Regions from separate parts of the Oryzihumus sp. genome, predicted to be linked through region 1. Evidence: riboswitches for the same ligand, from Rfam matches in the RefSeq annotation. Region 1 holds a riboswitch; each other region holds the start of a gene.
The links. Region 1 has a riboswitch for cyclic di-AMP ahead of ACXVGS_RS06230 (transglycosylase family protein). Riboswitches for the same ligand answer to the same signal wherever they lie in the genome.

Region 1 (5,566 bases):
TGGCGGTTGAGCCAGCTCTGCAGCGCACGCACCGTGGGCGCGTTGAGCGAGCGGGCACCGTCCTGGCGCGCGTGGATGTGGCGCTGGAGCGCGCGCACCGTCTGGGGGCCGATGACGCCGTCCGGCGTGGCACCGACCTTGCGCTGCAGGGCGGCCGTCGTGATCGGGCCGAGGACACCGTCCTGGCTGGTGCCGACCCAGCGCTGGATCGACCGGACGGTGGAGGAGCTGAGGGCGCCGCTCACGGCGACGCGAGCGTGGTTGACGGCGTGCTTCTGGGGCACCGACGCCTTGGGCAGCGCCCTGCGCGTCATCGACCGGGACACCTCGACCGTGCCCGTGCCGCCGTTGGCGCGGGTGAGGCCGGCCTTGCGGCTGCACACCGGCCACGCGCCCGGGCCCTGCCCGGCGAGCACGCGCTGGGCGACGGTGATCTGCTCCTCGCGGCTGGCCTGGTCGGCGCGCGAGGCATAGCGGGCGCCGCCGTAGGCGACCCAGGTGCTCTGGGTGAACTGCAGCCCGCCGTAGTAGCCGTTGCCGGTGTTGATCGCCCAGTTGCCGCCGCTCTCACACGCGGCCACGGAGTCCCAGACGGAGGCGGCCTGCGCGGGGCCGGCCACCGCGACACCGGTGGTGACGGAGGCGGCTCCGGCGATGGCGACACCGGCCACACGAGACTTGTTGACACCCTGCGGGGCGGCGTGCCGCGGGGTGTACCGACGGGCGTGCCGGGGGGCGTAGTGCATCGAGGCGTTCCTCTCCTGACGATGCGCCGGAGAGGTCAGCTGTCGGGTTCGGGCGTGTCAGGCGTGCCCGGCCGGCGGTGCCGGCTTCACCCCAAGGCCGACCCGAAGGCCGGCCAACATCGTGGGTCCCCCACCCTCGTCCTGGCCCGGGTCACCCCGGTGAAGTGCCCGCCGGACGAGGTTTGGCGCTGCGGGCACGCATGCGTGTGGTCGGTATGCAGTTGTGGCGAACGTCCCCATTCCTATAACGGAACGGCATCGCGCCGGGCCGGTTTCACCGAACTTTTCCCAGCAGATCGTCAACCCATAGACAACGCAGGACCGGTATGCCGTGAATGTCCGGTTCCGGCTCGGGTCACCTCAGCGCATCCGGGCCCGACGCTGGCGCACGATCTGCCGGTCGAAGGGCGAGGCCATCAGGTCCCCGAGGACGACGCCGGTCGCGATGGCCAGGGCTGCCGCGCCGGCCCCGAGCAGGATCGTCAGGCCGGCTGCCGTCGAGGCGGCGCCCTGTCCGATGACCGAGCCGGACACGAGCATCGACATGCCTCGGAAGATGGTCAGACCGGGCAGCAGCGGGCCGACGGCGGGCACCACCAGCACGAGGCCGGGCGCCCCCATCCGCAGCGCCACCAGGCGACCTCCAAAGCCGACGAGCACGCACGCGATGGTGAGCCCGGTCAGCTGTCCCAACCCGAACGTCTGGTGCACCACCCCGGTGACGAGCGTGCCGAGGCCACCGAGCACTGCGGTTGGCACCAGCAGCTTTCGCCTGGTCCGTTGCGCGATCGCCGAGGCCACGGCACCGACCGCACCGGCGACGACGAGGACGGGCAGCGCGACCTCCGCACCCTCGACGGAGATCTTCGGCAGCGAAGCCCCCAACCCGAAGGCCTGGTCCAGGCGCACGGTGACCGACAGCGCCGCCGCGACACCGGTGATGATGCCGGCGGCGGTCAGCCCGACGGTGAACAGCCGTCCGGCGCCGGTCACGGGGTAGCCGGTGATCGCGTCCTCGACCGAGGACACCATGGCCCGGCCGGGCAGCAGCACGACGATGCCGCCGGCCACGATGTACGCGCTGTCCGCCCGGGTCAGGTCCAGCGCACCGCTGCGGCCAAGCACGAACGCGCCCCACGCGACGGCTGTGGCGATCGCCCCACCGACGGCCGACAGGTAGAACGACGGCAGCCCGCGGGAGGCGAGGACCCGCCCCACCCGGTCCACGAGCATCGCCGACAGCAGGGCCAGAGCAACCGCCGGGACGCTGGCGCCCAGCTTCAGCGCGACCGACCCGGCCAGCACGCCGTAGGAGAAGGTGATCGCCCACCGCGGCCAGAACCGTGGGTGCCGGCGGATCTGGCGCAGCCGCGCAGTGGCCTGGTGCAGGTCGATGCGGCCGGCGACGAGGGCCTCGACGAACTCGTGCAGGGCCGCCAGCCGGGCGAAGTCGCGGCTGGTCGAGCGGACCACGCGGAGCAGGGTGTGCAGCTGACCCGAGGGCGAGACGCACTGCACCAGCAGGCTCTGGTTGGTGATGTCGACCTCGAGCCGCTCCAGGCCCGCGGAGGTCGCGACGGCCACGACGCTCGACTCCACGTCGCGGGCGCTGCCGCCGCAGCGCAGCATCAGCTCGCCGGCGCGCACCGCCAGCTCCAGCGCGGTGCGCACCGTCTGCTCCTCGGCAGGGGCCTCCATCCGGCGCGGGTTGCGGTACGGCGTGCGGCGCAGCGACGCGGACAGCGGCATCGGCTCGGTGAGCTCCTCCCCGCGCCAGATGCGTGGCCGTCCACGGTGCTGGGTCACCCCGGGTTGCGGGGCGTTCGGGTCGGGCCGCGGTGCGGTGGGATCCGGTCGGGATGTGGCGCGATCCGGGTCGGTCATGGGCAAACGCTAGCCCGCCGCGTCAGACCGGTATCGCGCCCACCTCACCGCTGCAGGAACGACGGCAGCGGCGCCCGGGTCCCGTTCGTCGGCCACCACGAGACCTGGCCGTGACGGGTCCACGCCCACACCCCGAGCCCGGCCGCCGCGAGCAGGAGCAGCGTGACCACCACCCGGGTGGCGGTGCCGGGGCGGGCCACCCCCCGCACCAGGCTGCGCGACCCTCGGCGCAACGCAGGCGAGGCCGGGCCCCACCACACCACGAGCAGCCCCACGAGGGCGCCGATCGCGATGGGCGCGGAGGAGTCGGGGCGGGGCTGGCCGCCGGTCAGGGAGGTCAGCGCCAGGGCCGCGGAGAACGTGGTCGCGACGGCCACCACCAGGGGCAGCAGCAGCGAGACGACCGTGGCCACGGCAGCGCGGAGCACGTGCCACGGGCTGGAGATCACCGCGACCGGCATGTCGCTGCGCCGGCGCCCGGCGGCGTGCCGGCGCATCACCAGCGAGGTGACCGAGCGGTCCGCGAACCGGGCCAGCAGCGACCACACGACGGCGAGCACCACGGCGACCAGCGGCCACACCGCCGCAACCGCCACGGTGGCGGCGAGCATCGCGGCCAGGGTGCCGGCCCGGGACGGGCGACCGATCCGGGGGTCCGGCTCGCCGGGTGACATCTCCCGGGCGGCCTCCCAGTCGGACTCGGCCTCGTCGCCGGGCCACGCCTCCCCGGGGCCTTGCGACCAGTCCTCGTCCGGGTCCGGCGGCAGCGCGAGCGGCCCCCAGTCCGGGCGCTGCGCTGCCGGTGCCACGGCCGTGGGGAACTGCTGGGTCGTCGAGGAGGACACGACCGTCGTCGGGTCCAGGACCGGCAGGTTGACCGTGGCCTCCTCGCCCGCGGCGTAGCGCTCGAGGGCGTCGATGAGCTCCTGGGCCTGCGGCCGCCGGGCCGCGTCGGGCGACAGGGCCGCCCGCAGCAGCGGCTGCAGCCGGGGGTCCACCCCGGTCAGGTCGGCCCGTCCGTGGCGCACCCGGTCCAGCACCGCGTCCATGTGGCCCCGCCCGAACGGCGGCACCCCGGACGCGGCGAAAGCGAGCGTCGCCGCCCAGCCCCACCAGTCGGTCGCCTCGGTGACCGGCGCCCCCTCGAGCACCTCGGGCGAGAGGTAGCCGGGGGTGCCCATGACCAGGCCCGTCATGGTGAGCCGCACGTCGTCCGCGACGTGCGCGATACCGAAGTCGATGACGACCGGGTCGCCGTGCAGGAGGAGGACGTTGGCGGGCTTGAGGTCCCGATGGATCACGCCCGCCGCATGGATTGCGGTCAGCGCCCGGTGCAGGCCGCGCCCTAGCTGGAGCAGCGCCTCGCCGGTGAGCGGGCCGTGGTCGGCGACCACCCGGTCCAGCGGCGGGCCCGGCACGTAGCGGGTGACGACGTAGGGCCGGTCGCCCTCGGTGTCGGCGTCCAGCACCGCCGCCACGGCAGGGTCCTGCACCCGCGAGAGGGTGGCCACCTCACGGGCCAGACGGGCGCGCGCGTCGGCGTCGTGGGCGATGTGCGGTCGCAGCACCTTGATCGCCACGGCCCGCCCGTTGGGGGCCAGGGCAAGGTGGACGACGCCCATGCCGCCCTCGCCGAGCTGCTCGAGGAGGCGGTAGGGGCCCAGCATCTGCTCGGGCACGCCGTCCACCGCCTCGTCCTGGCGTGCCCCGGCAGTCATGGTCCCTACGGTAAGCCGAGCAACCCGCTGCGCAAGGGAGGTGGGGCCCCGCGTCGGGCCGGCCGACCGGCTACTGCTGGATGTAGCCCACCAGCTGGTCGCGCTCGGTCTGCAGCTCGTCGATCCGCTGCTTGACCACGTCGCCGATGCTGACGATGGCGCGCAGCCTGCCGTCGACGACGACCGGCACGTGCCGCACGCGCCGCTCGGTCATCTGCCGGGCCAGCTCGTCGAGGGCGTCGTCGGGGCTGGCGGTGTGCACGTCGGCGGTCATGATCGCCGACACCGGGCCGGTGAGGACCCCGGCGCCGGAGCGGTGCAGGTGGCGCACGACGTCGCGCTCGCTGACGATGCCGGCCACGGTCTGGCCGTCCTCGCTGACCACGAGCGCTCCGATCCCGCGCTCCTCCAGGACCGCCAGGAGATGCTCGACCGAGTCATCGGGACGGATGGTGACGACCAGGTCGCCCTTGCGACGGATGACGTCGGAGATGCGCATGAGACGACGGTAGTGCTGCGCCTGCCCTCCCGCCAGAGGATGTCGGCCGGTCACAGCGGGCACGTAGGGTGGGACCGGAACTCAAGTCGGGGAGCTGATGCCGAAGTGCCTGCTGGACCACAGACGTTCGACCTGGTGATCGCCGCGAACCGGTTGCCCGTGGACCGGGTCGTGGACCCCGACGGGACGGTGAGCTGGCGCACCAGCCCCGGCGGCCTGGTCACCGCCATGGAGTCGGTGATGCGCGGGCGGGACGGCGCCTGGGTGGGCTGGGCCGGCGAGCCCGGGGACCCGCCGGAGCCGTTCCACGAGGACGGCATGTTCCTGCAGCCGGTCGGCCTGTCCGCCCACGAGGTCCGGGAGTACTACGAGGGGTTCAGCAACGACACCCTCTGGCCGATCTACCACGACGTCATCGTCCCGGCGAAGTTCCACCGCGCCTGGTGGAACTGCTACCGCTCGGTCAACCGGCGCTTCGCCGAGGCGGTCGCCGAGGTCGCCGCGCCGGGCGCCACGGTGTGGGTGCACGACTACCAGCTGCAGCTGGTCCCGGCCATGGTGCGCGAGCTGCGCCCGGACGTGCGGATCGGCTGGTTCAACCACATCCCGTTCCCCCCGGTCGAGCTGTTCGCCCAGCTGCCGTGGCGACGGGCCCTGGTCGAGGGGCTGCTCGGCGCCGACTTCCTCGGCTTCCAGCGCACCTCCGACGCCGAGAACTT
Region 2 (5,566 bases), on a different contig from region 1:
ATGGTCGCGTCTTCGACTCCGAGCGGATCGTGGCGCCCATCGTCCAGGACGGTGTGGTGGTGGGGTCAGTGGTCATCTTCCGTGACATCAGCGAGAGGCGGGCGGTCGACACGATGAAGGACGAGTTCATCTCGGTGGTCAGCCACGAGCTGCGGACCCCACTCACCTCGATCCGGGGTGCGCTCGGCCTGCTGGCCGGCGGCGCGGCCGGCGAGCTCCCGCCGCGGGCGCACCGGATGGTCGAGGTCGCCAGCGACAGCAGCGACCGGCTGATCCGCCTGATCAACGACATCCTCGACGTGGAGCGGATGGCCGCCGGCAAGCTCCGGCTCCGACGCGAGCAGGTCGCCGTGATGCAGCTGGTCGCGACCGCCGTGGACGAGACCTCCCCGCTGGCCCACGACGCAGGCGTGCGGCTCGAGGTCGGTGCCGTCTTCGGCTCGGTCTGGGCCGACCGCGACCGGGTGGTGCAGACGCTGACCAACCTGCTCGGCAACGCCGTCAAGTTCTCCCCGGAGGGGTCGGTGGTGCGGCTGACGGTCGTGGCCGGCGAGTGGCAGGTGCGCTTCGACATCGTCGACGAGGGGCCCGGCATCCCCGTCGACCAGCTCGAGGAGATCTTCAACCGTTTCCAGCAGGTCGACGCCTCCGACACCCGCAGCAAGGGCGGCACCGGCCTGGGCCTGGCCATCTGCCGCGGCATCGTCGAGCAGCACGGTGGCGACATCTGGGCCACCAGCGCGGGGCCGGGCACGGGTGCCACGTTCTCCTTCACCCTGCCGACCGGGCCGGGCGGGATCAGCCGTCGCGGCGGCAGCCGCCGGACGACGGTGGCCAGCACCGGGTCGGTGGCCACGGTGCTCGGGCAGCACCGTCCCGGAACCGCGCCGTGAAGCGCGTGCTCGTCGTCGATGACGACGACATCATCCTCGAGGTCGCCCAGATGAGCCTGGAGGCGGTGGGCGGCTGGGAGGTCATCACCGCATCGAGCGGCGCCGAGGCGGTGGCCACCGCCCGGGCCGAGGTGCCCGATGCGATCGTGATGGACGTGATGATGCCGGAGATGGACGGTCCGACGGCCTGCCGGCTGCTGGCCGCCGACGAGCTCACCCGCGACATCCCGATCGTGCTGCTGACCGCCAAGGTGCAGCAGTCCGAGCAGCGGCAGTGGGCCAGCCTGCCGGTGGCGGGAGTGCTCGCCAAGCCGTTCGACCCGATGCGGCTGGCCGGTCAGGTGGCCGAGCTGGTCGGCTGGAGCCTGACGTGAGCGAGGGGAACGGGGCCGTGGGCGAGGAGCCGATGACCGACGCCGAGGCGACCGGTCTGGGTGCCGGCTGGGAGGACCTCAAGCGCCGCGCCCGGGCGAACAACCTGGCCAAGCTCCCCGACATCGAGGTCGCCGTCACCGCGCTGGTCCAGGACCAGCTCGGCGAGGCCGCCCGGGAGCGGGCCGCCTTCCAGGCCCACAAGATCGCCGGCTCGGCCGGCACCTTCGGCCTGCCACTGGCCTCGGACCTCGCACGGCAGCTGGAGAAGCTGTTCGCCGCGCCCGGGCCGGGGCCCGAGCGCGGCGAGGAGGCTCGCGAGCTGGTGGCTCACCTGCGGGGCGAGCTCACCTGAGGTGAGTACGCGGCATACCGACGGGGTATGCCGCGTGCCTGCCTCAGCGGACGCGGCCGAAGTAGACCGCGCTGGTCCAGATCGGCACGAGGCTGACCCGCCGGCCGGGCTTGGGTGCGTGCCAGATCATGTTGTGGCCCGCGTAGATGGCCACGTGGTAGATCCCGCTCCTGTTGTGGAAGAAGACCAGGTCGCCGACACGCGCCTGGGAGCGGCTGACGTGCAGGGTGGCGCGGTACTGCTGGGTGGTGGTGCGGGGGAGGCGCTTGCCGACCCGGGCATAGGACCACAGGGTCAGGCCTGAGCAGTCGAACTTGCGGGGGCCGACGGCGCCCCACTGGTAGGGCGCGCCCTTGCGTGAGGCCGCCTGGGCCTCGGCGCGCAGGCCGATCGAGGCGACCGCAGCGGAGGCGGGTGTCGCCGAGGCGACGGGCCCGATGACGCCGGCTGCGGCGAGCAGGGCCGAGAAGGTTGCGGGCAGGACGAATCGGGCGATGCGTGGGTGGAGCATGGAGGGATTCCTTCGGAACCGCCTGCGAAAGATGACCTGTCGGGTTCGGGCGCCGAAAGTTGCCCGGCCAGCCGTGGCTGGCCTCACCCCAAGAGACGCGTCGCGCCTCGTCGTGCTGGGTCTTCCGCTCCTGTCACAGACTGCAGTGGACTCGACTGTGTTATCCGGCGGGTGACAGGACTCGGCGACCGCGCGGACCGCCCCACCCGTTCTGGTGGGGGTCTTGGGCCCCGCCCGGGTAAGCGACGTCGCGGTCCCGGGGCCGGACGCTCACCCTGGCGGAGTGACGTCCTCGAGGCACTGTCGAGAGTGACGCGTAAATCGGACGGACCGGACGCTCTTGGGGTCAAATGGCCCGAAGGGACTATGTGGTGACTAGTCACCGAACCCAGCTCAGGGAACCAGCAGCACCGGCACCTCAGCGAGCTCGAGCACGTGCAGCGCAACGTCCCCGACCTGACCGTGACGACCTTCGGGTGCCTCCGACCGGCCGATGACGATGAGGTCGGCGCGCCACTCCTGCGCGGCCCGCAGCACCTCCTGCCCCGGCGACCCGAGCACCTGCCGGGCCTCGGCGGCGACCCCGGCGCCCTGGGCCAGGGCCAGCACGTGCCTGAGCACGGCAGCCGCCGCGGACACCCGACGTTCCTGCCCCGCGGGCGTCCGTGAGGCGCGGTCCAGCGCCAGGGCCACCTCGCCGTCCTGGAGCACCGTGACCGCCAGCAGGGGACAGGCAGCGGCAGCGGACACCGCGACGGCCAGCCGTGCCGCCCGCAGGGAGGCCACCGAGTCATGGACCGCCAGCAGGACCCTCGTGGGCCGGGCGCGGGAGACCGCCGTGGCGGCGGTGTCCGTCACGGGTGCTCACCGACCTCGGGCGCGGCGGGTGCGGTCACCGGGTCCGAGCGACCGGTCGGCCTCCACGACCAGGCGAAGCCGGGACGCCTCGGCGGCGTCCGCCTCGGCCAGGGTGAGCTCCAGGCTGGAGAGGGCCTGCTGCAGCGTGGGCACCCAGCGCACCTCGAGTGCCCGTGCCCTGGTCCGGGTCGTGGCCAGCTCGGCGTCGACCACCCGCGACGCGGCCTGGGCGACCGCTGCCTCCACCGCCGCTGTGAGCGCCTCGCGGTAGGCATCGGTGGCGCAGGAGATCGCCGAGGAGGCGGGCAGCCAGGTCAGCGGGTGCGGCAACGGCAGGAGGCACTCCGCCTCCCCCGGGAACCTCGCCCCCATGACTGCCGACCAGACCAGGCGCACCTCGGCGCCGCCCCCGGCATACCCCGGTCGCAGCGCCGCGCTGCCGGCCAGCAGGGCCGATCGCAGCGCCCACGTCTCCGCCTCGGTGACCGCGTCCACCCAGCGCACGCCGGCCCGCTCGGCGCGTGCGTGGCACCGGTCCTCCTCGCGGCGCAGGATCCGCAGCTTGCGGTCCAGCACGTCGGCCCCGCGCCGCGCGGCCTCCAGCCGGCGCACCAGCCACACCCTCCCGGCCCGCCCGGGCGGGATCCCGCGCACGCCGGTCACGGCGACGCTCCGTTGCCGTGCCAGTACGTGTCGAGCATCGCGTCGGGCAGCATGCCGAGCTCCCGCCGGGGCAGGACCGACAGTGCCTCCCACGCCCGCCGGAGCGACTCCTCGAGGTCACGGTGCTCGCTGCGCCCCTGCCGGACGACGCAATGGGTGAAGGCGTCGGCGAACTGGAGGTACAGCCGGTCGGTCACCCCCAGCGCCACCTCGCCGACCAGCTCGGCCAGCTCGCGCACCTGCCGGGCGTGGGCGAGCGCGCCGAGCAGCTGGGCCGCCACCAGGACGTGGTCCTCGCGGGTGCGGCCGGGCCCGGCGCCCCGCCGCATCAGCCGCGACAGCGATGACAGGGGGTCCACCGGGGGGTAGACGCCCCCGACGGCGACGTCGGGGGACAGGACCACCTGGCCCTCCGTGATGTAGCCGGTCAGGTCCGGGACCGGGTGGGTGAGGTCCCCGCCTGGCATGGTGAGCACCGGCACCACGGTGAGCGAGCCCGGCATACCGACGATGCGGCCGCAGCGTTCGTAGAGCGAGGCCAGGTCACTGTAGAGGTACCCCGGGTAGCCCCGCCGCGCGGGCACCTCGCCGCGCGCGGCCGACACCTCGCGCACCGCCTCGCAGTAGCTGGTCATGTCGGCCATGAGGACCAGCACGTGTCGGCCCAGGTCGAAGGCGAGGTGCTCGGCCACGGTCAGGGCGATCCGCGGCGTCAGGATGCGCTCCACCACCGGGTCGTCGGCGGTGTTGAGGATCAGCACCAGCTCGCCGGCCGCGGACCGCTCCTCGAGCCGGTCGCGCACGCTCGCAGCATCGGTGTGGGTCAGACCCATGCCCGCGAACACGACGCAGAACGGCTCGCCACCGGCATGGGACTGGGACGCGACCTGGGTGGCGAGGTCCAGGTGCGCCAGTCCGGCGGTGGAGAACACCGGCAGCTTCTGGCCCCGGACGAGGGTCGTCAGGGTGTCCACGACCGTGATCCCGGTGATGACCGGGTCGACCGGAGCCTCACGCCACACCGGGTTGATGGGGGAGCCGGCCACTTGGGCCGACTGCCCGCACAGCACTGGAGGGCCGCCGTCGATGGGCTCGCCGCGACCGTTGCACGTCCGCCCCAGCCAGGCCGCCCCGACGGGCACCTGCAGCGGGGCGCCGTCGAAGGACACCCGGGTCCCGGCCGGCTCGAGCCCGTCGGTGCCCTCCAGCACCTCGACCACGGCGAGGTCGTGGTCCACCTCGAGGACGAGGCCGTGACGCACCTCCCCCGAGGGCAGGAGCACCTGGGCGTACTCGTCCCAGCCGACGCCTGACGCCCCCCGCAGGACCAGCAGCGGGCCCCGCAGCTGATCCACGCCGGACTGCTCCACGCGCGGCCAGCCCGGCACCGCCGAGGTCATCGCAGGGCCTCGACCCGGGCGAGCACCGCGTCGCGGGCTGCGGCGATCGCGGTGAGCGCCGCCTCACCCTCACCACCCTGTGCCTCGCGCGCGCGGACGACCGGCGTGAGGTCGAGCTCCTCCACGCTGGCAACGGGGACGCCGGCAGCGACGACGTCCTCGCACGCGTCGACCACGGCGAGCACGGCCGCGAGCAGCGCCCGCCCGCGTTCGGGACCACAGGCGGCGTCGGCGGGGCTGGTCGCGTTCTGCTGCAGCACACCCTCGCGCAGCAGCCGCCCGCCGAGGAGCACCACGCGCTCGTGACCGGGCAGCGCCCCCACGCCCATGAGCTCGGCGAGCGTCGTGAGGCGGTCGGCCTCGGCCAGCAGGGACTCCACCCGCGCCCGGTTCCGGGCCCAGGCAGGGTCGCCGTGCCGGGCGTACCAGGCCGCCAGCGGCTCGGCGTCGCGGGAGAACGACCCGGTCCACGACACGGCCGGGTAGTGCCGGGCGTAGGCCAGGTCGCGGTCCA
Region 3 (5,566 bases), on a different contig from region 1:
CCACCGTGGTGACCTACTGGATGAACCGGCTGCAGGGGCATACCTCCCCGGAGCAACACCTGGTCACGCTCAACGCGCGCGAGCGCGTCGACCCGTCCACAATCCTGGCCGTGATGGACTACGAGCACCCCATCTACACCCCCGAGGCGGTGGCGGCCCAGGGCTCGCTCGCGGGCCTCGCCAGCGACACCACCGTCTACGCCGGGGCCCACCACGGCTGGGGCTTCCACGAGGACGGCTGCCGCTCGGGGGTGGAGGCGGCGCGGCACTTCGGGGGCGACTGGTGACCCCGGCACTGCCGGCGCTGCCGGCGCTCGTCGACGGCTTCGTCTCGCACTCGCGCAAGGGCCCGGTCCGCCACTCCTTCCGGCACGGGGTCTACCAGTGGCTGGTCGACCTGGACGACCTGCCCCGTATGCCGCGCTGGCTGCGCCCGTTCGCCTCGTTCCGGTCCGTCGACCACCTCGGTGACCCGGCCCGCAGCATCAAGGACAACGTCGTCGCCTTCGCCGCCGGCGTGGGCGTGGACCTGGCCGGCGGGCGGGTGCTCATGCTCGCCAACGCCCGGGTCCTCGGTCACGTCTTCGACCCGCTGTCGGTGCACTGGTGCCTGGACGCCTCCGGCGACCTGGCCTGCGTCGTCGCCGAGGTGCACAACACCTACGGCGAGCGCCACGCCTACCTGCTGCGCCCCGACGGTGGCGGCACCGCGTGGACCGACAAGGAGCTCTACGTCTCCCCGTTCTACGACGTGTCGGGTCGCTACCAGCTCACGTTCACGCTGACCCCCGACCAGGTGGCCACCTCCGTCGTGCTGCACCGCGACGGCGAGGTCGCCTTCGGCGCCACGTTCCGCGGCACACCGCAGCCGGCCACGCCGCGCCGCCTGGTGGGCCAGGTGCTGCGCCGGCCGCTCATGCCCCAGCGGGTCACGGCCCTGATACGGGTGCACGGGGTCTGGCTGTGGCTGCGCCGACTGCCCGTTGCCCCCCGACCGCGCCACCGCGCCCAGGAAGGTGTCTGAGATGACCGCCGTCGCCCCCACGTCCCTGCGCTGGCCCGCGCTGGAGACGGTGCCCACCGCCCCGGTCCACGCCCGCGTCGCCCGCGTCCTGTTCGAGCGCGCCGTCGACCTCGTGCCGGTCCGAGCCACCTACCCCGACGGCCGGGTCGTCGGTGGCGGCGGCGCCGACTCGCCGGTCTTCGAGCTCGTGAACCCGGAGGCGTTCTTCGCCCGGATCGGCAAGGACACCAAGATCGGCTTCGGCGAGGCCTACATGGCCGGCGACTGGCGCCCGGGGCCGGACACCGACCTGGCCGACCTGCTGGCGCCGTTCGCGGCCAAGCTGAGCCAGCTCATCCCCGAGTGGCTGCAGCGGTTCCGCACCATCGTCGACGAGCGGCTGCCGCACCACGAGGAGAACACCCTCGAGGGCTCCCGGGAGAACATCCACCGGCACTACGACCTGAGCAACGACCTGTTCGCGGCGTTCCTCGACCCGACGATGAGCTACTCCTCGGCGTGGTTCGAGGACGGCGACGACCTCGAGGCCGCCCAGCTGCGCAAGATCGACGGCATGCTCGACTACGCCGGGGTCGGCGAGGGCACGCGGGTCCTGGAGATCGGCACCGGCTGGGGCGCGCTGGCCCTTCGCGCCGCGCAGCGCGGCGCCCGGGTGCTGACCATCACCCTGTCGGAGGAGCAGGCCGAGCTCGCCCGCGAGCGCATCGCCGCCGCCGGGATGACCGACCGGGTCGAGGTGCGCCTCCAGGACTACCGCGAGGTCCAGGGCCAGTTCGACGCCGTCGTCAGCGTCGAGATGATCGAGGCCGTCGGCGAGAAGTACTGGCCGACCTACTTCGCCACGATCGACCGCCTTCTCGCCCCCGGCGGCCGGGTCGCGATCCAGTCGATCACCATGGCGCACGAGCGGATGCGGGCCACGCGGCGCACCTACTCCTGGATCCAGAAGTACATCTTCCCCGGCGGGATCATCCCGTCCCTGCAGGCGATCGACGAGACCCTTGCGGGGCACACCAGCCTGCGGGTCGCGCAGCGCCGCGAGCTCGGATGGCACTACGCCGAGACCCTGAAGCAGTGGCGCGGCCGGTTCCTCGCCGAGTGGGACCACGTCCGCACGCTCGGCTTCGACGACACGTTCCGCTCGATGTGGGAGTTCTACCTGGCCTACTGCGAGGCCGGCTTCCGCACCGGCTACCTGGGCGTCAGCCAGCTGCAGATGGTCCGCCCGTAGTGGACCTCGAGGGCCGGGTCGCCTGGGTCGTCGGCGCGTCCAGCGGCATCGGCGCGGCCGTGGCCCGCGAGCTGGCTGCCCGGGGCGCCCGGGTGGCCGTCTCCGCCCGGCGTGCCGACCGGCTGGCCACCGTGGCCGAGGGGCGCATGCTCGTGGCGCCCGCGGACGTCACCGACCGGGCTCAGGTCCATGCCGCAGCGGCACGGGTCGAGGCCGAGCTCGGGCCCCCAGACCTGGTGCTGCTGTGCGCCGGGCACTGGCAGCAGATGCCGGCCGGCACCTGGGACGCCGACTCCTTCGAGCGCCACCTCCAGGTCAACCTCGTCGGCATGAGCAACGGCATCGACGCAGTGCTTCCCGGCATGGTCGCCCGTCGCGGGGGCGTCATCGCGGGCGTCGCGTCGGTGGCCGGCTACCGGGGCCTGTCGGGGGCCGAGGCCTACGGCGCCACGAAGGCCGCCCAGATCAACCTGCTGGAGTCGCTGCGACTGTCGGTGCGCCGGAGCGGGGTACACGTGACCACGATCTGCCCCGGCTTCGTGCGCACCGGGATGACCGAGGTCAACGAGTTCCCCATGCCGTTCATGGTCGAGCCGGACCAGGCGGCGCGGGCGATCTGCGACGGGCTGGAGCGCGACCGGACCGAGATCGTCTTCCCCACCCGGATGGCGGTGCTGATGAAGCTCGCGCGGTTCGTGCCGGCCGGCGCCTGGGCCCGGCTGCTGGCCGGCCGCAGCTAGCTGCCGGTCTCGCGCCAGGCCTGGTGCAGCAGCTGGGCGAAGACCTCCACCGGCTGGGCGCCGGACAGCGCCACGGACCGGTTCGCCACCACGAAGGGCACCGTGGTGATGCCCAGCTCGCGGGCGGCGGCCTCGTCGGCGCGCACGTCCTCGGCGTAGTCGTCGGAAGCGAGCACCGCCGCCAGCACGTGCTCGTCGAGCCCGGCCTCGGCTCCCAGTCGCTGCAGGGTGGAGATGTCGTCGAGGACCTTGCCCTCCTCGAAGTGGGCGGCGAACAGGCGCTCCTTGACCGCGGCCTGCAGGGCCGGCCCGCCCTGGGCCAGCCCCATGTGCACCATCCGGTGCGCGTCGAAGGTGTTGGTCCACACGGCCCGGTCGAAGTCCATCCGCAGGCCCTCCTCGCCCGCGGCCCGGGCGACCCGTGCGCTCATGGCCCGGCCCGCCTCCGGGCCTCCGCCGTAGCGGCGCCCGAGGTAGTCGTAGACGGGGACGCCCTCCCCGACCGGGGTGCGCGGGTCGAGCTCGTAGGAGCGGTAGCGCACCTCGACCAGCGCCGGCCGCTCGAACGCGGCGATCGCGTGCTCGAGCCGGCGCTTGCCCAGGTAGCACCAGGGGCAGACCACGTCGGACCAGACCTCGAGGATGATGCCCGGCGTGCGGTCCGTCGCCGTGGGCGCTGCGGCTTCCGTGCGCGTGGTGCTCATGGCCCCATTGTCCCAAAGACCCGGCAACGCCGCAGGCCCCGAACCCGTGCTGGGTTCGGGGCCTGCGGCGTCATGCTCAGGCTGGGTGCCTGCGAATCAGGAGAAGCGGCCGTAGGTCACGTCGCTGGTCCAGATCGCGCGCTTGGAGACCACCGCGCCGGAGTGCGGGGCGTCCCACATCATGCCGCCACCGGCGTAGATGCCGACGTGGTGGGCGGGGTTGCCGAAGAAGACCAGGTCACCCGGCTGCGGGTTGCTCACGCGGGTCGCAGCCATGCGCTGCTCCTCGGCCGTGCGCGGCAGCGAGATGCCGATCTTGTTGAAGACGTACTGGGTGAAGCCGGAGCAGTCGAAGCCGGACGGCGTGGTGCCGCCCCACTCGTAGGGGACACCTGCGTACATCGCGGCGATGCCGAGCACGCCGGCGGCCGGCGAGGGCAGGTTGATCGCCATGCGGTCGGTGCTGCGGCTGACCGTCTCCACGGCGCGGTGCACCGGGGCGGCCTTCGGGGCGGTGGCGTCGAAGCCGACCTCACCGAAGGAGGGCGCAACCGGGGTGGCGGCGGTGCTCGGGGCCGAGACCGCGACCGTGCCGGGGGCGTTGGTCGGGGTGGCTGCCTCGGGAGCGTGCGTGGCCGGCGCGGCCGAGGCGGGCATGCTGAACGAGGCCACCAGACCACCGGAGACCGCGAGGACCGCGGAAGCCTTGGCGGCGGGCTGGCCGGAACGGCCAAGAGCAGACGTCAGGGCAGTGGTGGTCGTCTGGCGACCTGCGGCGCGGTGGCGCCCGGCATGGTGCTTCGACACGTGAAAAGACCTCTCCAGTGCCTACGAGGTGAGCTGTCGGGTTCGGGTGGGAGGTATGCACCCGGCCCTGAGGCAGCCATCCGACCTGGGTCGGCCAGCCGCCTGAGGGCTTCACCCCAAGGGGCGTCTCACGACGCCCCGCAAGTGGGTCCCCCGCTCCTGCCAAACGGTGTGTGAACTCATCTCGAACGTGGCGGCAGGATTCGGCATGCCACATCGAGAGCTTCCTCCAGGGGGAGAGCAAGCGATGCCACCGTACACAGACCAAAGTCCCTTGTCACATCGAGGTCACGGGCGTGTCGGAGACCTGGCGGCGTCGTCGGCGACGTCGCAGGTCAGCGAGTTGCGCACCCCTTGAGATGGGGACGAAATGGGGCAAACTCCCCCGCCCCGGGTTCGGGCGTGTCGCCATGCACGGCGACAGTGCCGGCCCTCGGACCGGTCCTGCCACATGCTGACGAAGGCCTCACCGGGGACGCCCGGCGAGGCCCCAACACCTCAGACGGCGGCCGCGAAGACGTGCGCCGCCGTGCTCTCCGGCAGCGACACCCCGGCCGCGTCCTCCGCGCCGTCGCGCACCACGATCACGCGACCGGCCTCGCGCCGGATCCGGACCCGCCGGCCCGGCAGCAGCCCGGCCACGGTGAGCAGGCTGAGCGCCTCGTGGTCCACCTGGACCGGCTCGCCGATCCGGCGCACGGTCACCACGCTGGGCTGGTCGCCGGCGAGCACGGCCAGGCTGCTCACGCCCAGCCGGAAGTCCTCCCCGGCCTCCTCGCCGAGCTCGTCCAGGCCCGGGATCGGGTTGCCGTAGGGCGACTCCCGGTGCTCGCCGATGAGCTGGAGGATCTTGCGCTCGACCCGCTCGCTCATGACGTGCTCCCAGCGGCAGGCCTCGTCGTGGACGTACTCCCACTCCAGGCCGATGACGTCGACGAGCAGCCGCTCGGCCAGCCGATGCTTGCGCATGACCCGTGTGGCGATCCGGCGGCCCTCCTCGGACAGCTCGAGGTGACGGTCGCCGGCCAGGCTCAGCAGCCCGTCGCGCTCCATCCGGGCG
Region 4 (5,566 bases), on a different contig from region 1:
AGGCGGAGACCGACAGCGCGCTCTGCCCGGCCGTGACGCCGAAGGAGCGGGCGAGGGCCGGCAGCAGCGGCTGCGTGCTGTAGAGGAGGGCGAACGTCGCCAGCCCGGCGGCGAACAACGCCACCGAGATGCGCCGGAAGCCGCCCTCCCCGACCCGGTGACCCCCGGCCGGGCGCCCCGGGTGCTGCTGCGCCTGTGCCATGCCTGCCACCGTGCCACGTTCGCCGGACACCCGTCGCACCGGTCCCCTACGGTGTGGCCCCGTGACCACCTACGTCCTCGTCCCCGGGGCCTGGCTCGGCGGTTGGGTCTGGGAGCCCGTCGCCACGCTGCTGCGCGAGCGAGGCCACGCCGTCCACCCGCTGACCCTGCCCGGGCTGTCCGACCGTTCCACCGGGGCCGCCGAGGTCGGCCTCGAGGACCACGTCGAGGACGTGGTCACCGTGCTGGAGGACCGCGACCTGCGTGACGTGGTGCTCGTCGGGCACAGCTACGCCGGACTCGTCGCCGGCATCGTCGCCGACCGTGCGCCCGACCGGGTGGCGCACACCGTGTTCCTCGACGCCAACGTGCCGGTCGACGGCGCCTCGATGGTCGACGGGTGGTCCGCCGCCGCGCAGGAGCTGGTGCGCGCCAGCATCGCCGGCCACGACGGCCTCTGGCCGGCACCGGAACCCGAGGACTTCGCCGGCCACGACCTGACCGACGAGCAGGTGGCCGACCTGCTGGCGCGCAGCACCGGGCACCCGGGCCGCACCCTGCTGGAGCCGGCCGGCCTCACCCGGCCGCTGGAGCAGCTGAGCGCCACCTTCGTGGCCTGCACCCTGCCGGACGGGCCGGAGCAGCGCCCGCACGTGGAGGCCCTGCGCGACGCCTGGGACTTCGTCGAACTCGAGACCGGCCACTGGCCGATGGTGTCCACGCCGGAGCAGCTCGTCGAGGTGCTCGACCAGCTCGGTCGCTGACGCCGGAGGCGGCGGCACGCCCGGCCCCCGGCTGCCCCGGCCGGCCCGCCGCCGGTCAGGGGGTGGCGCTCGCCGTGGAGGTCGCGCTCGCCTGGGGCGTCGCGCTCGCCGTCATCGGCTGCGGCACCAGCGGGGGCACCACGACCTGCGGCCCCGCCGAGGGGTTGGCCACCACACGGGTGCCCGGCTCGAAGTAGCGCAGCGGGAACGCGTTGGTCGCCGGCTGCCCGGTGCGGTCGAAGACGGCCCGGCGGTTCGGGTCCTGGCCGAGCTGGAGATCCAGTGGGCGGCCGAGGTCGTCGTAGAGCCGGACGTCGGTGAGCAGGTGGCCGTTGGCGTCATAGGGATAGACGTTGAGCACCCGGTAGCCCCGGGTCCACGTGCCCTGCTGCGGGGGCTCGGTGACGTACTGCACGGTGGTGTTCGGCTGCATGACGGTGCGTTCCGTCGCGTCGCTCAGGGACGCCAGTACCGGGACTGCCGCGACGACGAGCACCGCGTTCACCGCGATGAGCGCGCGGCGCGCCCTCACGCCCCAGCCATGCCGTCCGACCTGCACCGAGGCGACGGCCACGACAAGGACCACAAGGGCCCCGGTGAGACCGGACCCCACGTGGGGCACGAGCGGCAGCCGTGTCGACCAGGCGCCCCAGCTGCCCCACTGGACGAGGACGACGGCCGAGACGAGCAGCCACGCCCGGGCCACCCACCACAGCGGGCGCACCGAGATGAGGAATCCGAGCACGGGGCGGACCCAGGACTGGGCCAGCAGCGCGTCCCTGGCGGAACCCAGGGTGCGGGTCACCGAAGCCCGGGAGGCGCGCCCCCGGGGAGGCAGGCCGGCGGACGCACGCAGCTCCGCGGCATACGCCTCCGGCTCGCCGAGGCGCACCGTCAGCGGCGCGTCACTCTCGTGGGCGAGGTCGTCGAGGTGCTCGCGCACCTCCTCCAGGAGGTCCTCCCGGTCGCCGCGCGGCAGGTCATCCAGGGCCGCGGCCACCCCGGTGAGGTAGCTGTCGACCCGCAGGTTCGTCGTCGTTGTCACCGTCGCCCCTCCGCCCCGGCCTGCAGGAGGCCGTTCATGGTGTCCGAGAACCGGAGCCACACCTTGGTCTGCTCCGCGAGGGCCTTCTTGCCCTGTGCGTTGATGCCGTAGTACTTGCGGTGCGGGCCCTCCTCGGACGGCACCACGTAGGAGGTCAGCGCCCCCGCCGTGTAGAGCCGGCGCAGCGTCCCGTAGACGGAGGCGTCGCCGACGTCCTCCAGACCCGCGGCGCGCAGCCGGCGCACCACGTCGTAGCCGTAGCCGTCGGCCTCCTCGACCACCGCGAGCACTGCGACATCGAGGACCCCCTTGAGCAGCTGCGTCGTGTCCAAACCCCACCTCCTGCTTGTGTGGCACGGACGCTACTACGCATTCCGCGTTACCGCTCAGCATGCAGTACCGCGTGTCGCGCGAGACCCGCCGCCCCGTCACGCCCCCCTCCCGGGACAGAGGTGTTGCTGGCGTCAGGCCGGGACGAGGAACACCCGGCCGACCGCGGCCCGCGACTCGACCAGGGCGTGCGCGGCAGGCGCCTCTCCCAGCGGGAACCGCGCCGACTCGGGCACCACCAGCTCGCCGCGGGCGGCGTGCGCCAGGACCGCCTCGACCGCGGGGCGCAGCGCGTGCGGCCGGGTGCGGCGCTGGTAGCCGGTGCTGTAGCCCAGCACCGCGCGGTTGTGCCGGTGCAGGTCGGTGGTGCGGATCGCCGCGGCCGGCCCGGCTGTGTGCCCGCAGATCACGAGCCGCCCGTACGGCGCCAGGCAGGTCATCCCGCGCTCGGTCACCTCCCCGCCGATCGGGTCGACGATGACGTCGGCTCCCTCGCCGGTGAGGGCGCGGACCGCCTCGGCGAAGTCCTCCGCCCGGTGGTCGATGACGTGGGTGGCCCCGAGTGCCCGCGCCGCCGCGACCTTGTCCGGGCCGCCGACCGTGGCGATGGCCTGTCGCGCACCCATGGCCAGCGCCAGCTGGACCGCCGCGCCGCCGACGCCGCCGGTCGCGCCGTGGACCAGGACCGTGTCGCCATCGCCAACCTGCCCCCGCCGCAGCACGTTGTATGCCGTGACCAGCACCGTCAGCGACGCCCCCACCTCGGCCGGGACGTCCTGCGGCAACGAGTAGGTCATGGCGGCCGGGGCGAGCACCTGCTCGGCATAGGAGCCGCCGCTGGTCCACGCCGCCACGCGCTGGCCCGGGACCACGTCCGTCACACCCTCCCCCACCGCGTCGACGACGCCGACGCAGTCCAGGCCGGGGGTGAACGGCAGCGCGCCACCCGCGTCGTAGCCACCGCGGCGGCTGTGCACGTCGGCGAAGTTGACGCTGGTCAGCTCCGTGGTGACGCGGACCTGGCCGGGACCGGGGTGCGGGGTGGGCAGCTCCTCGACGGCGAGGACCTCGGGAGCTCCGTGGGAACGGACGACGACAGCGCGCATGGCCCGGAGACTACGGGCGGCGGCCCCGCGGCATACCGGTGTTCACGGCGAGGGACGGCGAACGGCCCGAGCCCGCTGCAGGGGATAGCGGGTTCGGGCCGTTCAACGCGCTCGGATCAGGGGCGACCGTAGGTCACGGCACTGGTCCAGATCGCGCGCTTGGAGACGACCGCACCGGAGTGCGGGGCGTCCCACATCATGCCGCCGCCGGCGTAGATGCCGACGTGGTAGGCCGGGGACCCGAAGAACACCAGGTCGCCCGGCTGCGGGGTGCTGACCCGCGTGACGGCCGCGCGCTGCTCCTCAGCCGTGCGCGGCAGCGAGACGCCGATCTTGTTGAAGACGTACTGCGTGAAGCCGGAGCAGTCGAAGCCCGACGGGGTGGTGCCGCCCCAGACGTACGGCACGCCGGCGTACTGGGCCGCGACGCCCAGGACGCTGGTGGCCGGCGCGGAGACGGACACGGACACGGCCGGCCGGGCGGTGCCCCGGCTGACCTGCGGGGTGGCGGCCCGCTGGACGGGAGCCGGGGCCGCCACGGGCTTCGGAGCGGGCGCGGGCTTGGGCGCGACGCTGTGGAAGCCGACCTCGCCGAAGCTGGGGGCGACGACCGCGGGGCTGGCAGCCGGGGCCGCAACGGCCACGGTGTCAGCTGCCGCGGGCGGCGCGACGAGCGGCGCCGGGGCCGACGCCGAAGCGGCCGAGGCCGGTCCGGCGAGGGTGGCGACGATGCCACCGGAGACAGCGAGGACCGCCGTCGTCCGGCCCGTGGTGGTGCCGAGGGGGTTGGTGGGACGGTTTTGGGCGCGATGACGCCCGGCATGGTGCTTGGACACGTGAAGCCACCTCCAGACGCCTGCGAGGTGAGCTGTCGGGTTCGGGTGGGAGAGATGCACCCGGTCCACGCGACGGCGGTATGCCGTGTGGCGCGGACTTCACCCCAAGGAGCACCGGAGTGCCCCGGAAGTGGGTCCCCCGCTCCTGCCATGCGGGTTACAGGGGTTTCCCCGACACCGGTGGCAGGACTCGGCGGTCCCGGTGCGGGGGCTCCTTGCAGGGGATCAAAGAGCGTCGCAAACCGTACCCAAAGCCCCAAGTGAATGTCACGCCGAGGTCACGAATGCTCACACCAATGACCAAGGTCCCTACCGCTGACGGTCAGCGGCGTACTCGCGCGATGTGCACGTCGGCCCCGCGGTGCAGCTCGATCCCGCCGTCCTCGTGCATCCGCCAGAGCTCGTCGAGGGCGCGTCGCTCGAGCTCGACCTGGTCGCCGGGCGCCAGCGAGCGGAAGAACCCGACGAAGCCGTGCGACATCTGCCACTCCCACAGCTCGCGGGGCGAAGAGACCGGCAACCGCACCTCGAGGCTGCCCATCCACGCGTCCTCCAGCCCGGCCTCGGCGACGAGGCGCCCGACGTCGATCGGGCGGGCGACCTGGACCGCGCCGGGAGCGGGACGGAAGCGCGCCCCGACCTCGTAGAAGCGGTCCCAGCGTCCACCGTCGTCCACCGGCCCGGGCACCGTGATGACGACCTGCCCGCCGGGCCGGGTCACCCGGACCATCTCGGCGAGCACCTGCGCCGGATCGTCGACGCAGTGCAGCAGCAGGGCCGCCACCGCGACGTCGACGCTGTCGTCCGGCAAGGCCAGGGCGTGGGCGTCCATGAGCCGCACGACCATGTCGGGGTCGGCCGCGCGCAGGTGGTCCACCATCTGGCTGGAGGCGTCGACGGCGGTGACGTGCCAGCCGCGCGAGGCGGCCGCGAGCGCCACCGCACCCCGGCCGGCGCCCACGTCGAGCAGCTCGGCGCCGGCATCGTCGTCGATGAGCTCGAGCACCTGCTCGCCGAACCGGGCGCACAACGGGAGCACCTGGTCGTAGTCCTCGGCGAGCTCGTCGAACATGGGCACCGAGTCCAGACGCGTCATGCCGCCGACGCTGCCACCTTCGCCGGGCGCGGTGCAATCCGGGCCCGGCCCTCAGCCCGGGGACGGTATGCCGCGGCCCCAGGACAGTGCGCCGCGGCGCCAGGACGCGCGCCGCGCTTGGCCCTACGGGCCGGCGGCCGGGCGTGTCAGGCCGGCGTGGACCCGCGATCCACGTCGGCTGACCACCC

Region 2: linked by a shared signal. The riboswitch ahead of ACXVGS_RS06610 (C40 family peptidase) and the one ahead of ACXVGS_RS06230 (transglycosylase family protein) in region 1 are both predicted to bind cyclic di-AMP.
Region 3: linked by a shared signal. The riboswitch ahead of ACXVGS_RS18025 (C40 family peptidase) and the one ahead of ACXVGS_RS06230 (transglycosylase family protein) in region 1 are both predicted to bind cyclic di-AMP.
Region 4: linked by a shared signal. The riboswitch ahead of ACXVGS_RS02265 (C40 family peptidase) and the one ahead of ACXVGS_RS06230 (transglycosylase family protein) in region 1 are both predicted to bind cyclic di-AMP.

What each region holds. Positions count from the first base shown of each region.
Region 1 is NZ_JBTCWL010000017.1:5,741-11,306, forward strand. Features, by position in the region: gene ACXVGS_RS06230 (transglycosylase family protein) at 1-746, opposite strand, end outside; cyclic di-AMP (ydaO/yuaA leader) riboswitch at 778-878, opposite strand; gene ACXVGS_RS06235 (threonine/serine ThrE exporter family protein) at 1,107-2,630, opposite strand; gene ACXVGS_RS06240 (serine/threonine-protein kinase) at 2,675-4,348, opposite strand; gene ACXVGS_RS06245 (CBS domain-containing protein) at 4,419-4,847, opposite strand; gene ACXVGS_RS06250 (alpha,alpha-trehalose-phosphate synthase (UDP-forming)) at 4,953-5,566, shown strand, end outside.
Region 2 is NZ_JBTCWL010000018.1:26,813-32,378, forward strand. Features, by position in the region: gene ACXVGS_RS06595 (PAS domain S-box protein) at 1-893, shown strand, start outside; gene ACXVGS_RS06600 (response regulator) at 890-1,267, shown strand; gene ACXVGS_RS06605 (Hpt domain-containing protein) at 1,264-1,620, shown strand; gene ACXVGS_RS06610 (C40 family peptidase) at 1,664-2,131, opposite strand; cyclic di-AMP (ydaO/yuaA leader) riboswitch at 2,136-2,289, opposite strand; gene ACXVGS_RS06615 (universal stress protein) at 2,525-2,989, opposite strand; gene ACXVGS_RS06620 (V-type ATP synthase subunit D) at 2,996-3,652, opposite strand; gene ACXVGS_RS06625 (V-type ATP synthase subunit B) at 3,649-5,007, opposite strand; gene ACXVGS_RS06630 (V-type ATP synthase subunit A) at 5,049-5,566, opposite strand, start outside.
Region 3 is NZ_JBTCWL010000103.1:638-6,203, reverse strand. Features, by position in the region: gene ACXVGS_RS18050 (NAD(P)/FAD-dependent oxidoreductase) at 1-287, shown strand, start outside; gene ACXVGS_RS18045 (DUF1365 domain-containing protein) at 284-1,024, shown strand; gene ACXVGS_RS18040 (class I SAM-dependent methyltransferase) at 1,026-2,255, shown strand; gene ACXVGS_RS18035 (SDR family NAD(P)-dependent oxidoreductase) at 2,255-2,995, shown strand; gene ACXVGS_RS18030 (DsbA family oxidoreductase) at 2,992-3,699, opposite strand; gene ACXVGS_RS18025 (C40 family peptidase) at 3,796-4,506, opposite strand; cyclic di-AMP (ydaO/yuaA leader) riboswitch at 4,510-4,725, opposite strand; gene ACXVGS_RS18020 (metal-dependent transcriptional regulator) at 5,005-5,566, opposite strand, start outside.
Region 4 is NZ_JBTCWL010000005.1:75,690-81,255, forward strand. Features, by position in the region: gene ACXVGS_RS02240 (MFS transporter) at 1-202, opposite strand, end outside; gene ACXVGS_RS02245 (alpha/beta fold hydrolase) at 264-965, shown strand; gene ACXVGS_RS02250 (HAAS signaling domain-containing protein) at 1,021-2,010, opposite strand; gene ACXVGS_RS02255 (PadR family transcriptional regulator) at 2,007-2,342, opposite strand; gene ACXVGS_RS02260 (quinone oxidoreductase family protein) at 2,475-3,446, opposite strand; gene ACXVGS_RS02265 (C40 family peptidase) at 3,563-4,282, opposite strand; cyclic di-AMP (ydaO/yuaA leader) riboswitch at 4,285-4,457, opposite strand; gene ACXVGS_RS02270 (class I SAM-dependent methyltransferase) at 4,605-5,378, opposite strand; gene ACXVGS_RS02275 (glycosyltransferase) at 5,502-5,566, opposite strand, start outside.